One region of the Exiguobacterium sp. s21 genome, then DNA from elsewhere that is predicted to be linked to it. Evidence: predicted binding sites of a transcription regulator. Region 1 holds the regulator's gene; the other holds the start of a gene.
What was found. Region 1 encodes NrdR, which represses ribonucleotide reductase genes. Its sites were predicted from a motif close to AACACNATATATNGTGTT; they were not measured.
Positions count from the first base shown of each region.

Region 1 (7,673 bases):
GGCGCATTCGCAAGGCGTTCACCGCGAGTGAGGCCGACTGGATGCTGTATGCGGTCGACTATTCGCAAATCGAGCTTCGGATCATGGCCCACATGTCGCAAGATGAGAAGATGCTCGAGGCGTTCCTCCATGATGAGGATATCCATACGTCGACGGCTGCCAACGTGTTCCGAGTCGCGAAAGAAGAAGTGACATCGCTCATGCGTCGCCAAGCCAAAGCCGTCAACTTCGGCATCATTTACGGCATTAGCGACTATGGGCTGTCGCAAAACCTCGGCATTAGCCGAAAAGAAGCACAGACGTTCATCGATACGTATTTCGAGCAGTTCCCGGGTGTGAAACGGTTCATGGATGCCGCGATCGAACGAGCGCGGGAACACGGCTATGTTGAAACGATGCTGAAGCGTCGCCGCAATATCCCGGACATCCATTCTCGAAACTTCAACTTGCGCGGTTTTGCGGAACGCACAGCGATCAACACGCCGATTCAAGGGACGGCCGCCGATATTATCAAAAAAGCGATGATTGATGTCGACGTGGCACTCCGTGAGTCAGGACTTCAGTCGAAGTTATTGCTTCAAGTCCACGACGAACTTATCTTTGAAGGACCTAAAGAAGAAATGGACTCGCTCGAGACGATCGTCAAACAAGCGATGGAACACACGGTCACCTTGGACGTGCCGCTTCGCGCGGACGGTTCGTTCGGTGAGACATGGTTTGATACGAAATAAAGACGAGAAAGGAACTTGATATGCCAGAATTACCAGAAGTGGAGACGGTCTGTCGCCGATTGCGGCCATTCGTCTCGGGAAAAACAATTGCAAATGTCGAGGTGCTCGACGCAAAAATCATTCGAGGTCACGAACCGGAGATTTGGAAACAACAGTTGCTCGACGAGACGATTCAAGACGTGGAGCGACGCGGTAAGTTCATTTTGTTCAAATTGACGAACGGCTATCTCGTTTCGCATCTGCGAATGGAAGGAAAATTCTTCCCGCATGACGAAATGGTCAGTCCGGTCAAGCATACGCATGTCGTCTTCACCTTCACGGACGGGACTACGCTTCATTATAACGATGTCAGGAAGTTCGGGACGATGGAGTTGAAGACGAATGAAGAGTTGTTTGTGACACCGCCATTGTCGCTGCTCGCCCTCGAACCGTTCGATCCTGAAGTGACAGCGGAGACGCTTCACAGCCGTCTGAAGCGGATGAACGTTCGTGCAATCAAGACGGCGCTGCTCGATCAATCGATTTTCGTCGGGCTCGGCAATATTTATGTCGATGAGACGTTATATCGGTCCGGTGTCCATCCGACCCGTCCGGCAGCGACACTCTCGCTTGACGAGGTCCGTCGGGTGCATCAAGAGGCTGTGGCCGTATTGACGGAAGCGATTGAACGAGGCGGAAGCACGATTCGGAGCTATACGAATCCGGATGGGGCGAGCGGGACGTATCAAGAGACACTGTACGTATATGGACAGACCGGGGAGCCGTGTAAGCGATGCGGCCGACCGATTGAAAAGATGAAATTAGGCGGACGGGGCACACATTACTGTCCGCACTGCCAACAGTAAGAGGTGGACATGATGTTGAAAATTGGTTTGACAGGTGGGATTGCGACAGGGAAGTCGACCGTATCCAGACTGTTTCGAAAGCAGGGCATCCCGATCATCGACGCCGACAAGATGGCACGGATCGTCATCGAGCCTGGCGGCAAAGCGTTCGCGGGCGTCCGCGAGGCGTTCCCGCAATGTTTCACGGGCGACGAGTTGAACCGGCAGGCGCTCGGACGAGAAATCTTTCATGATGACACAAAACGTCAGTTACTGAATCAGCTCATGCATCCGGCCATCCGAGAAGAGATGCTCGAGGAGATGCACGGATACGAGGCTGCAGGGGAGACGGTCGTCATATTCGATATCCCGCTCTTGTTCGAGGGAACGATGCGGGACCTCGTCGATTATACGGTCGTCGTCTATTGCCGTGAAGAGATTCAGCTGATGCGTCTCATGGAGCGCAACGGGTTGACGAAAGAAGAAGCGCTCGCTCGGATTCATGCGCAAATGCCAATCGAGGAGAAGAAACAACAGGCTGATTTTTTAATCAACAACAACGGTGCGTTAGGCGACTTGTCGGCCCAAGTGATCCGCCTCGTCGAACAATTTGAAGACATGAAAAAAGAAGGCGACTGACGACGCCTTCTTTTTTTTGTTCAGTTGAGTGGGTCTGAGTCAGGCTTCCCTTTTTTCCACGTGTCGAAGATGGCGCGTCCGTCGCTCGGATGGCCGTTCGAATAGTAAATCGGATAGAGTGAGAAGAAGACATAATAGAACGAGAAGTATGCAAACTGATACGTGTAAATTGTCGGCTCGATCTCTCGCATCAAGATGAAGGCGTTCACGAGCAAGATGCTCGATAAGTTAAAAATTGAACCGCCCGCGTAGACGAGACTCCGCGTCAGGCGATTGCTGTACTTCAAGTCACTGAATTGGCACCAGGCGTCATAAAAATAAACGCGGTTAAATTGAAGGCGTCCGATTTTAAACAATTTTTTCCCGGTCCCAATCTCCATGTCGAGCGAACCCCCAAATAATTTCGCGAAGAAGAAATGACCGAATTGATGGATAATCGTCACAATCGGTAAGATGATGAAAAATGAGATGACAAATTTATCTAGGTCTGTCCAATCAAACATATGGTCTTAGCTCCTTTCCAAGCTCTACACCAAATTTCCCTCTTTTTCAAATCTGAAACTGTAAAAAAAGTGAAAAAAATGTGACGATTCATAGTGAAAACGCTTCCATTTTTCCGTTATAATGGTGTCGTAACGCAGAAAAAAGGGGGATTCAGAATGGGGACGAAAGTTGCAATCAATGGATTTGGTCGAATCGGCAGAATGGTATTTCGGAAGTTGATGCTCGAAGGGCGTCACGACGTGGTCGCCATCAATGCGAGTTATCCGGCGGAAACGCTCGCGCACTTGATCAAACACGACACGGTCCACGGACCGTTCACACTGACGGTCCGAGCGCATGGGGATGCACTCGAAGTCGATGGTAAACGCATCATGATCGTATCCGAGCGAGACCCGGAGCGGTTGCCGTGGGCTGAACTCGGTGTCGAGATCGTCATCGAGGCGACGGGGAAATTCAATTCTGATGTCGGGGCGAAAAAACATTTGACGGCCGGTGCGAAAAAAGTCATTTTGACGGCACCGGGAAAAGGCGAGTTGCGGACGATTGTCATGGGGGTGAACGATCGGGATTATTTACCGGAGCACGATCACGTCATTTCGAACGCCTCGTGTACGACGAACTGTCTCGGCCCGGTCGTCAAAGTATTGGATTCGACGTTCGGGATTGAAACGGGGCTCGTGACGACGGTGCATGCCTATACGAACGATCAAAACAATATCGACAATCCGCATAAAGATTTGCGTCGTGCCCGTGCTTGTGGCAGTTCCATTATACCGACTTCGACTGGTGCTGCGAAAGCCATCGGGCTCGTCTTGCCGGAACTTCAGGGCAAATTGAACGGGATGGCGCTACGAGTGCCGACGCCGAACGTCTCGCTCGTCGATCTCGTCGTCGAGTTGCGTCTAGATGTGACGGTCGATGAAGTGAATCAGGCGTTCGAGCGTGCTGCACACGGGGAAATGACGGGCGTTCTCGGCGTCTCGAACGAACCGCTCGTCTCGATCGACTTCAATGGAGATGAGCGTTCGTCAATCATCGATGCCGATTCGACGATGGTGCTCGGGGGCAACCATGTCAAAGTGCTCGCTTGGTACGACAACGAATGGGGCTATTCGTGCCGCGTCGTCGACTTGTTGGACATGGTCGCGAGCTACCTGCAAATCGGACAACAAGAAACCCACGTCTGAAAAAATATATTTATCTAAAAATATTTTTAAAGAATTGAAACAAATGTCTTGTAACGACGTCCTAAACAAGATACACTCTAACTCGTGAACTTCAATTGGTCTGACAAACGCAACTTAAAGGGTTAGGACCTCTTAGGACTAACTTGCCCCCGTGGTTGTGGGCGATTCAGGCACAAAGTGAGTGATCATCAACTACTTTGAGACCATTGATGTAAAGGGGGATCCACTAATATGGATACTATGGGACGTCACATTATTACAGAACTTTGGGAGTGCAATCCCGACAAATTAAACGATATCGACTACATCGAGCGCTTGTTCGTCGATGCAGCACTTCGTTCGGGCGCTGAAGTCCGCGAAGTCGCTTTCCACAAATTTGCGCCGCACGGTGTAAGTGGAGTCGTTATCATTTCAGAATCACACTTAACGATTCACAGTTTCCCAGAGCATGGCTACGCATCAGTCGATGTGTTCACATGTGGGGATCGAATCGATCCAGCTACAGCCTCGCAATACATTGCAGAAGGCTTGGAAGCAAAAGTTCGTGAAGATGTGAAACTTGACCGTGGGATGGGACCGATTCGTGTTCCTGAAGCGCAAGTGGCAATCAGCAAATAATCAGATTGACCTTATGAGGCTGGCCGATTTTCGGTCAGCCCTTTTAATTGTTTTGTTAACCGCTTAATTTTGATATGCTTAACCTATATAAATAAGGTGTCGAGGTGGATAATGGGATTATTTGATAAGTTTCAAACACATGTCCAAACGGACGATTCGCATAAAAATGAGGCGTTACGGACGCGTTACGTGGCGGCATCGCCAAGCGCCGTGCTCACATGGCTCCGCGAACGGATTCAAGCAGAAGGTCAAACGGTTCGCCGGGTCGATGCAGACCGGGGCGAAGTGGCGTTTCATGGAGACGGATGGGACGCATTGGCGACCATCGTCCAAGTGGACGGCGGACGCACGGCCGTCGATTTTACATTGAACCGTGACCAGATGCTCGGACCAGACCTCGGTCAAATCGTCACCACATATTATGAGGCGCTATCCGTGAAGTTCCCGCTCCGCGCCATCGGGAATCAATCTGTCGAACGATAAGGAGGGCTGAGCATGCGTTGTCCTAAATGCGATCATAATGGAACGAGAGTGCTCGACTCCCGGCCAGTACAAGATTTCTATTCGATTCGTCGCCGTCGCGAATGCGAGGAGTGCGGCTATCGCTTCACCACGTTTGAAACGGTCGAACAGACACCGCTCATCATCGTCAAAAAAGACGGGAATCGGGAAGAGTTCAGCCGTGAGAAAGTGCTTCGCGGGATTATTCGGGCGTGCGAGAAACGTCCGGTCACGCTGGAGCAACTTGAAGGTGTGGTCACGAAAGTCGAACAACAGTTACGCGCCCTCGGCCAGTCCGAGATTCCGAGTGAACAGGTTGGGGAGCTCGTCATGAACGAGCTCGCGCGGGTCGACGAAGTGGCATACGTCCGCTTCGCGTCCGTCTATCGCCAGTTCAAAGATATCTCTGTGTTCTTTAAAGAACTAGAAGATTTAATGAAGCAAGAAAATTCGACCAACTAAACGGGCGGCCTACTGGTCGCCTTTTTTCAAGGGAGACCTATCATGGAAAAAGAACGAATTCTGTACGGGACTGATGAACTGTTGATCATGAGCACCGGACTCATCGATCGTGAGTCATATCAGTCGTTGTACCATTTATATCAGCCGGTCATCGGAGTGAAGGCGCTCGCGATGTATCAGACGCTTTGGAGCGAGCTGAAGCCCGGGAAAATGAAATCGAACTATATGTCACACAGCGCGCTTTGTGAGATGCTCGATTACTCGATCAACGAGCTGACGGACTGTCTGTTCCGGCTCGAAGCGATCGGTCTCGTCCGGACGTATAAGACGAAAGACGAGCGCTTGACCCAGTACGTGTATCAACTGCGGGTCCCGCTCGCACCCCATACGTTCTTGAACGACGGACTATTGTCAAGTTTTCTCTTCTATAAAGTCGGAGAAGTCCGCTTCAAACAGTTACAAGGTCGATTCACGATTGATCCGTTGCCGGCCGGAATCATTGAAGTGACGAAAGACTTTAATGAAGTGTTCGACGTCAAAGGGGTCAATCATATGGCGTTCACACAAAAGAACTACGAGAAACCTGACCGCGCCAAAATCGAGATCAACTATACGTTCGATATGGAAATCGTCAAAAAGTTGACGAACTTTCCCGTCGGCTTCTTCACGAAGAAACTCGATGAGACGATCACGAAGCTTGCCTACGTCTCCCAAATCGATGAAGAGACGATGGCCGAGATGTTGAAGGAGTACTTCGTCCACGAGGCGTATCTACCGCTCAGCGAGCAAGAGAAACGCGACGGCTGCCGTCAGATGGTGTTGCAGTTGAAGAAAAAACAGACGCGCCATCGGAAAGTGAAGTCGGATGAGTCGGAGAAGGCAGAAATCGGTGATTTGCATGACGTGACAGTCATGGAAGAAGCGCATCCGCATCAGTACGTGTCGACGTTACGGAAGACGCTACAACTGTCGAAGAGCGACGAGCAACTCATCATCGACCTCGTCGATACGCTCGGACTCGCGCCAAGTGTCATTAACGCATTGTTCTATTACTGTATCGAAGTGAAGAAGCAGACCCGGCTCAGTGAGAACTACGTCATGCGGATCGCGACGAGTTGGAAGACGGCAGGCTATTTGAACGCCAAAGACGCGTTGGAACAAGAAGCGACACAAGACGCGCTCATCGAGAAGAAACAGCAGAAGCGGGAGAACGTGCAACAGCGGACGACCGTCGGCTCGAGACGCAAAGACAAGACCGAGATGCCAAAATGGCTCGAGGACGAGGCGAAAGAGCAACGGACGTACGATCAAAAACGAAAACAAGAGCTCGAGGCATCGGTTCCAGACGACGCGGAACTCGTCAAGCTGTTGAATGAATTGAAAGAGAAAGGATGAGGGACATGGAACGCATCAATCAAACGCTCGCCCAAATGATGAACCGGAAAGAAGTGCGGGAAGCGTACGAATCGATTCGCCGGCGCACCCTTGAACATCCAGAAGTCGTCGCCTTTTTAAAGGCGCATCCGGAGTTAGACGAGACGGCGGTCGAGGTCGGCTTTACGAAGCTCAGTGAATATGCAGAACAGATGGACGGCAAGAAGCTCGTCGAGGAGCAAGCCGTCATCCCGGGCCATCAGCCGGTACTCTATGTCGACCTCGGTCAAATCGCGATCCGTTATGAAGAGACGGTCAAGCATCGTCAATCACGGCGCCAAAAAGAGATGGACCGGAAGTTTAAGAGCTTATTCTTGCCGGAAGAAGTGCGAGAGGCGAGCTTTGAATCGTTCGACTGGTCGGATGACGCCCGTAAAATCGCACTCCGTGAATCGATGCGGTTCGTCTCAGGCATGAAGACGAAGCAAAAAGTGAACGGCTTATACCTTCACGGCAGCTTCGGGGTCGGGAAGACGTATTTACTTGCGGCGATCGCCAACGAACTGAAAGTGGCGGACATCGAGACGATTCTCGTCCACGCCCCGGGATTTGTCTCGGAAGCGAAACGGAAGATCCGGACCGACTCGTTCGATTCGTTTCTGACGTCGTTCCAACACGTGCCCGTCTTGTTGATTGATGACATTGGGGCCGAGGCGATCAGTCCATGGGTACGGGACGAACTGTTCGGAATCATCTTACAATATCGCATGATGCATCGCTTGCCGACGCTTTACAGCTCGAACTTTAGCGGAGAAGAGCTCGAGACGCACTTC
Region 1 covers NZ_JACSLF010000008.1:12,957-20,629, reverse strand. The annotation lists gene polA (DNA polymerase I) at 1-731, shown strand, start outside; gene mutM (DNA-formamidopyrimidine glycosylase) at 752-1,576, shown strand; gene coaE (dephospho-CoA kinase) at 1,589-2,194, shown strand; gene KNP06_RS10155 (site-2 protease family protein) at 2,215-2,697, opposite strand; gene KNP06_RS10150 (glyceraldehyde-3-phosphate dehydrogenase) at 2,854-3,885, shown strand; gene speD (adenosylmethionine decarboxylase) at 4,117-4,503, shown strand; gene KNP06_RS10140 (hypothetical protein) at 4,615-4,986, shown strand; gene nrdR (transcriptional regulator NrdR) at 4,999-5,466, shown strand; gene KNP06_RS10130 (DnaD domain protein) at 5,509-6,861, shown strand; gene dnaI (primosomal protein DnaI) at 6,867-7,673, shown strand, end outside.

Region 2 (7,673 bases), on a different contig from region 1:
CTCGAGCGTTCGCCGATCTCCGCACCCGGTGTGAAGTCTTGCCAGTCCCAGTGGATGGTGACATCATGAAGGACGGCGATTTGCTGCAACAGCGTCTCGACGCGGTCACGTAACGCCAGCAGCTCCTTGTTCTGTTGAGCCCGGACGTCGAGTGAGAACGTCGCGTTCCCGGGGATGATATTCAAATTATCGCTACCGGCCTGGACGCCCGTCAACTTGATCGAATGGGGCTCGAACGGCGACAAGTAGATGCTTTTGAGCATCTGTTGAATCGTAAAGATGACATCTAACGCGTTTTGACCTTGATGCGGTCGCGCGCCATGGGCATCGTCCCCGATAACGCTTCCTCTTAGAAAGAATGCGGCTCCGTGTTGAATCGCAGCCGCATATTGTCCGCGCTGCAATTCCTCGAGCGGTCGCAAGTGGATGCCATACAGCTGACTCACTCCTTCGAGTGCCCCTTTTTGAATCATCGCGAGCGAGCCGTTCCCTTGTTCTTCTGCCGGTTGGAAAATGAAGCGAATCCGCTTCGATAGCATCTCATGTTTCAACAGGTCGAGCGCGCCGAGCACCATGCTGATGTTGGCGTCGTGCCCGCATGAGTGATTGGCTTGAAACGTCCCGTCGACTTGTTGCCATAAGGCATCGATATCGGCCCGGACAGCGATGACGTCATCACCTTGTCCAATCTCTGCGATGACCCCGGTCACGTCCGCAAACGTCTCGTGACGGACTTGCCATGACGTCAAGATGTCGGCAATCGTCTTCGTCGTCTCAACCTCTTTCCAGCTCACTTCCGGATGAGCATGAAAATGCTCAAACCAGTTCAATACGTTCGTCGTCATGATCAATTCCCCCATATGTACTTATATTTTTTTGACCCCTTTGATTAAGAGCCACTGCAGTGGCAATCGGGCCCACGTGACCCATTTTGGGAGCGGTATCTTGCCTAGTTTCGACGGTTTGAGCGCCATGTTGATATTGGCTGGGAACACCGCGATTAAGAAAGCGGGTAATGTCCCTTTCACGAAGCGCGTCCCTTTGTTCATGAGCAACAACACACCATAGACGACCTCGATGACCCCGCTTGCCTGGACCATGAATCGTTTGAACGGCCATGATTTCGGAATAATCGACATGAACGCCCGCTCCTGAATGAAGTGCATGATGCCGGCCCCTAGAAATAAAATCCCGTATAGTTTACGAATCAACTGAACCCCTCCTTTTTTCTAAGCATAACAAAAAAGATGGGCTGCGTGCCCATCTTTACAGTGCGTCTCCATTTGCGTTTTGAATCTCGACATCGACCGTTTCGGTCTTACCGTCACGAACGTATTCGATTGTGACGGTCCCGTCCGTGTCTCGAATCAGTTCACTCCGCAGGTCGATGAACGATGAGACAGCCTGGTCGTTGATTTTCACGATGACATCGCGTGCCTCAAGTCCTGCCCGTGCGGCCGAACTGTTCGCTTGCACTTCAACGATGATCGTGCCCGACTTCACCGACTCCGGCAAATTGATTTGCTCGGTCAAGTACCCCGGTGGGAACTCAGACACGTCTCGGAGCGACACACCGAGCGACGGATGATTCACTTCGCCCGTCTGCTCGATTTGATTGATGATCGGCAAAGCGATATCGACCGGGATGGAGAAGCCGACCCCTTCGACCGAGTCAGTCGCGATTTTCATCGAGTTGATCCCAATCAATTGTCCTGATTCGTTGATTAACGCGCCACCGGAGTTACCCGGGTTGATGGCCGCGTCCGTCTGAATGACTTCGGCGTTGAAGTCGGCTTGTCCGTTCTCATCCGTATCGACCGGGACGAGACGTGACGTCGACGAGACGACGCCGCGTGTGACCGAGTTCTCAAACTGGCCGAGCGGGTTCCCGATGGCGACGACGGTTTGCCCCGGTTTCAACTCGCTCGACTTTCCAATCGAGATGACGGACGAGACTTTGTCCGCATCGACTTCGAGCACGGCCAAGTCATACGTGGCGTCGCTACCCATCAATTTGGCGTCCGCTGTCGATCCGTCATTGAATGTCACGGTCAAACGGTCAGCACCGTTGACGACGTGATGGTTCGTGACGATGTAAGCCGAGTCGCCGTCTTTTTTATAGATGACACCCGAGCCAACCCCGGCTTCGACAGCGTCACTTGAAAAACCGTTTGACGCGAAATTGTTCACCGTCACGACAGCAGGCTGTGCGGTCGCGACCGCATCGGTGACCGAGCTGTCCGTTGTCGTAGACGTCGTCTGGACCGGCGACCCTTCCGACGTCACGTTCGTATCAGACACATTTGTCGGCACTTGATCGATGAACGGAAAAGCGATGGCGCCAGTCAAGACGGCACCAATCACGCCGCCGACAAACCCAGGGAACATCCGGCCGACAAACGATGGTCGGGCCGGTTGCTCTGCGCGCGACGGTTCTTGTCGTTGTTCTGACGAGCCGAGCTCGGTATCGAGCCAATCCTCGCGGTGATTTTGTTCATTTGATTCTGTTGGACGATCATTGCGTTCCATGTGTAATCATCTCCTATATGATGTTTCCTCTTTGTTCTACCCTTAGTATAAGAGGCATAGTCATCGTTTTGCGGAAATGAAGCATCGATTACAAGATTCTTCACAATTTGCGTCAATTGGGTCAGACGATGACGTTACGGAGCGTCCCGAGTCCCGTGATGCTCACTTCGACCGTGTCTCCTGATTGGAGATAGACGGGCGGCTTCATGCCGTGGCCGACCCCGGCCGGTGTGCCGGTCGCGATGATGTCTCCTGCTTCAAGTGTCATGCCCTTTGACAAAGTCCGAATTAACTCTTCGATCGGGCGAATCATATCCGCCGTCGACCCATCTTGACGTGTCTCGCCATTGACGACCGTTTGAATCATGAGTGGGAACGAGAGCTCATCCGGTGTGACGATATATGGCCCCATCGGACAGAACGTATCGAACGATTTGCCGCGGAAAAACTGCACGTGTTGTTTTTGCACATCCCTGGCCGTGATGTCGTTCAGAATCGTGTAACCAAAAATATGGGCATCGACGTCGTCAATATCCCGGCCTGATTTTCCGATGATGACGGCGAGTTCGCCTTCATAGTCGAGCTGGTCGGTCAATTCGGGGTGACGTTCGACGACAGCCTCTGGGCCGACGACCGAGGTTGGCGCTTTCGTGAAGATGACGAGCTTACCGGCCCCCGCCGTATCCATCTCTTTCACATGTTCTTCGTAATTTTTCCCGATACAGATGACATTTTTGAGCGGACGATACGGTGCGACGAACGTGACGTCTTGAAGCGCCAGCCTTGGCGCGACATCTAGATCGACATCCGGTTCAAACTCACGCGCGATGACTTCTAACAGCGAAGTCGTATGTAATTGGTCACTGACGTCATAGACGAACTCTCCTGCCACGACACCGACCCTTTGCTCTCCTTCAACTTGAAAACTACACCATTTCATCAAAATTCCCCCTTTTTTGCTAGTATACAAAAAATCGGGACGCGACGGCCCCGATTACGCTTTGTTTAAGAAAATAATCCGCTGGTTGCTCGATCCCCGAAACCGGAGCGACCGGTCCATGAGCGGCTGTTCGAAACGCCCATCGACGAGCACATCGGCACGGTCGAGCACGCTTGTGACGAATTCGTCGTGCATGGCTTGCAACTGTTCGAGCGTATAGCCCGTATACACCCAAACGTTTTTCTGAAGGGCCTTACATCCGTCGACGAGCCGTGCCAATTCTTCCGGTTGCAGAAATGGTTCCCCGCCTGAAATCGTCACCCCGTCCCAGCCTGATTGTTCGATTTGAGCGAGTAAGTCCGCGACCGAGACGTCTTCTCCTCCACGTGGATTCCAAGATTCTGGATTATGACACCCAGGGCAACGGTGCGGGCAGCCCGCCGTAAAGATGACCGTGCGAATGCCTGGACCGTCGACGACCGATTCTTCAAGTACGGATAGGACGCGCATGATGCTTCACCCTCGCTCGTTCTTCTTCTCGTTTTGCCGAATTCCACCGGTCCATCGTCCCGACCAAGTAGCCGGTAATGCGACGGATCCGTTCAATTCGTTCATGTTCGCCACATGTCGGGCACGCTTCGTCGATAATCCCTTCAAGGCCGCAGTTGCCACAACGGTCGACCGGATGGTTAATCGACCCGTAGCCAACGTTCTCGGTCCGCATGAGCCGGACGATCGCTTCGACCGCTTCCGCATTATGGGCGAGCGATCCGTCGACTTCGACATACGTGATATGACCCGCATCACAGAGCGCGTGGTAAGGCGCTTCGAGACGGACTTTATCGCGAATCGAGACCGATTGATACACGGGCACATGAAACGAGTTCGTATAAAAGGCGCGGTCGGTCACACCTTCGATCATCCCAAACGATTGCTGATCTCTCGTCACAAATTTACCCGACAACCCTTCGGCCGGGGTCGCCAAAAGAGAAAAGTTCAAATCGTATCGTTCCGATGCCTGCTTCATTCGATCACGTAAATGAGTGACGATATCGAGCCCAAGCCGTTCCGCCTCTCGCGACTCGGCATGCGTGCCACCTGTGAGCACACGAAGCGCTTCGGCGAGACCGATAAATCCAACCGAGAGTGTCCCTTGCTTCAGTACCTCGCGAAGATCGTCTTCTGGACCGAGTCTCTCTCCACCCCGCCAGACGTGTTGGGCATAGAGAAACCGAAATTCGTCGGCGTGCCGCTTCGCTTGATAGTCGAATCGTTCGAGCAATTGATCGATGGCGACGTCGACGTAAGCGTCGAGTGTCTCATAAAAAGTATGGATATCCGAGGAGACGAGTGCCATTTTAACCAAGTTCAACGTCGAAAATGATAAGTTGCCTCGTCCAATCGACGTCTCGGCACCATGCCGATTCCCCATCACCCTTGTCCGACAACCCATGTAGGCGACTTCCGAACCGTGCGTCCCGTCGTAGTATTGAAGGTTGAACGGAGCATCGACGAACGAGAAGTTCGGGAATAACCGCTTGCCCGTCACACGACAGGCGAGACGGAACAAGTCGACGTTCGGATCGTCCTCATGGAAGTTGACCCCTTCTTTCACTTTAAAGATTTGAATCGGGAAAATCGGCGTCTCCCCGTTACCGAGCCCTCGCTCGGTCGCGCGCAGCAACTCTCGAATGAATATGCGTCCCCACCGGCTCGTGTCGGTGCCGTAATTGATGGAAACGAACGGTACTTGTCCGCCACCACGTGAGTGCATCGAGTTGGCGTTGTGGATGAACGCCTCACACGCTTGATACGTCGCCGCGATTGTTTCAGACTCGGCAGTTTCAAAGAGTTGCTCGGTCGTCCATTCGACTGGTAGCTTTTTGAGCCGCTCGAGCTGACGTTCATACGTCTTTTCGACATACGGTGCGAGGTCGACATCAAACATCGGGAAAGCTTGACCGCCGTGCTGCATGTTTTGGTTCGCTTGAAGAATAATCGAAGCGAGCGCCATCGCCGAGCGGATATCCTGGGGCGGTCGAATCGTCCCGTGCCCGGTATGAAATCCGTTCGTGAGTAGCTCACCCAGTGGGATTTGACAACACGTCGTCGATCCTGTCACGTAGTAGTCGGCGTCATGGATATACAAAAAATTATCCTCGACGGCTTGACGTGACCGTTCTGATAATAGATATGTCGTCGACAATTGTTTTGATACTTCTGAGGATAATCGTGCCAATTTTCCAAGTGGTGATTTCCCGTCGACGTTGGCGTTCTCTTGTACGAGGTCCTGATCTGGGAGAACACAGACATCTTCATAAAGCTGGAGCATATTCACTCCGCATCACCTCACTATATATTGATTACAAGCGAGTTAATTACTCGCTTAAGTTCCATATATAGATTATGTCATGTTTTGCTATTGAGATGTGAAGTCGAAATTGTGATCAATGCTTGTGATAAAAACGCAAAAACAGTCGAGCCACTGACGTGGACTCGACTGCTCGTTGTCGTGAGCTACCTTATACATCTTTGGCAGGTTTCACAATTTTCAATTCGACTTCTTCCGTTGCTTCCGATTCTTGGGCTTCACGCAAGCCTTTCGCGTTTAACCACGTATAGATCGCACCCATGAACAACGCGCCACCGATGATATTCCCGAACGTGGCTGGGATCAAGTTGTGGATCGCGCCGGCAAAGCTGATCGCCTCAGGATGCGGGACGACGAGCGTGAGGGCGAACAAGACGAAGTTGGCGATGACGTGATCAAATCCTGAGGCGAAGAAAACGGCGACGAGGAAGATCATCGAGAAGATTTGGGCGAACTCGTTTTTCATTTGCTTCGGCAAGAAGATGGCAAGACAGACCATCCAGTTGCAGAAGATTGCGCGGAAGAAAATTTCGACCGTCGTGTGGTGCATCTTGCTTTCGACGACCGAGAACAGCCAGTTGTCCATCCCAAGTTCTTGGATGACACCGGTCGGAGCGAGCAGCAAGGCGAACAAAACGCCACCGAGCGCATTCCCGACAAAGCAGAGCAACCAGACGAGCATCGTGTCGCTGAGCGTCGTGTATCCCCGCATCGTCGAGGTTGTGAAGTACATCGTATTCCCGGTGAACAGTTCGGCTCCGCCATAGATGATCATGACGAGGGCGATCCCGAATGAGAATCCTCCGATGAGCGTTGTGAACGGAGAATCGATCAAATACATTCCGTTGACGACTTTCAGTGTGAAAATTGAAGCGAATCCGATAAAGATCCCCGCGAGCATTGCTCGTAAAAAGTACTCCATTGGCCGATAATGAATCATTTGCGAAGATGCCTGTGCTTTCTTCCGCAACGATTCGAGTGCATGGATTTCCATTGATGCCATGTCACAAACCCTTCTTTCTGTTTGAATGAAACCATTATAATAAGAACGAACATGTGAAATCATTAACAATATAAGCCCGAAACGAATAAATTGCAATCGCCCATTCCACATGTTGACACATTTTTCACATCGTAATCGTTTACATTTGTCGGAATTGTGACTAGAAAAAAACGACCCTTGGCAAAGGGCCGTTCGAAATGATTATTCTTTGTTTTCAGAAGCCTCTTCCGACTCTTCCGTTGAAGTTTCTGACGCCTCTTCAGTCGCTTCAACTTCGCCTTCTGTCGCTGTATCAGCTTCAAGGTCTTCGAGCGCCACCGGTTCATTCACCGATGCGATTTGAAGATCACCCTCAGATACGATTTCGTAATCTTTGTTCTCTGGAATATCAGCGACAGTGAGCGAGTCACCGATGCCGAGTTCAGAAACATCAAGCTCGATACGCTCCGGAATGTTGGCTGGTGTTGCCGAGACCGTTACTTTATAGAGCGTCTGTGCCAAGTAGCCGCCTTCTTTGACGCCTTTCGCGTCGCCGACAAGTGTGACGTCCGCTTCGACTTCTGTCGCTTCGTCCATCTTCACTGCCATAAATTCAACGTGCTTGTATTCGTTCGTGAATGGGTCGACTTCTGTCCCGTGAACGAGTGTGTTCACTTTCTTACCATCGATATTAAGTTCGATCAAAGCGTTGTCGCCGTGTTCACGAAGAATCTTACGAAGTGCCATCTCTTCGAATGCGACCGGTGTGCTTTCAACTTTGTAGCCGTAAACGACACCTAACACTTTTCCTTCTTTACGCAAGTTAGCGCGGACCGAACGTGGTCGTAATT
Region 2 covers NZ_JACSLF010000007.1:131,538-139,210, forward strand. The annotation lists gene KNP06_RS10020 (amidohydrolase) at 1-845, opposite strand, end outside; gene KNP06_RS10025 (DoxX family protein) at 867-1,211, opposite strand; gene KNP06_RS10030 (S1C family serine protease) at 1,267-2,529, opposite strand; gene KNP06_RS10035 (fumarylacetoacetate hydrolase family protein) at 2,651-3,469, opposite strand; gene nrdG (anaerobic ribonucleoside-triphosphate reductase activating protein) at 3,524-3,979, opposite strand; gene KNP06_RS10045 (anaerobic ribonucleoside triphosphate reductase) at 3,957-5,801, opposite strand; gene KNP06_RS10050 (formate/nitrite transporter family protein) at 5,992-6,843, opposite strand; gene KNP06_RS10055 (50S ribosomal protein L25/general stress protein Ctc) at 7,045-7,673, opposite strand, start outside.
Region 2: KNP06_RS10045 (anaerobic ribonucleoside triphosphate reductase) is a predicted target of NrdR. The motif match lies at 5,818-5,835, and genes of this name have one in related genera.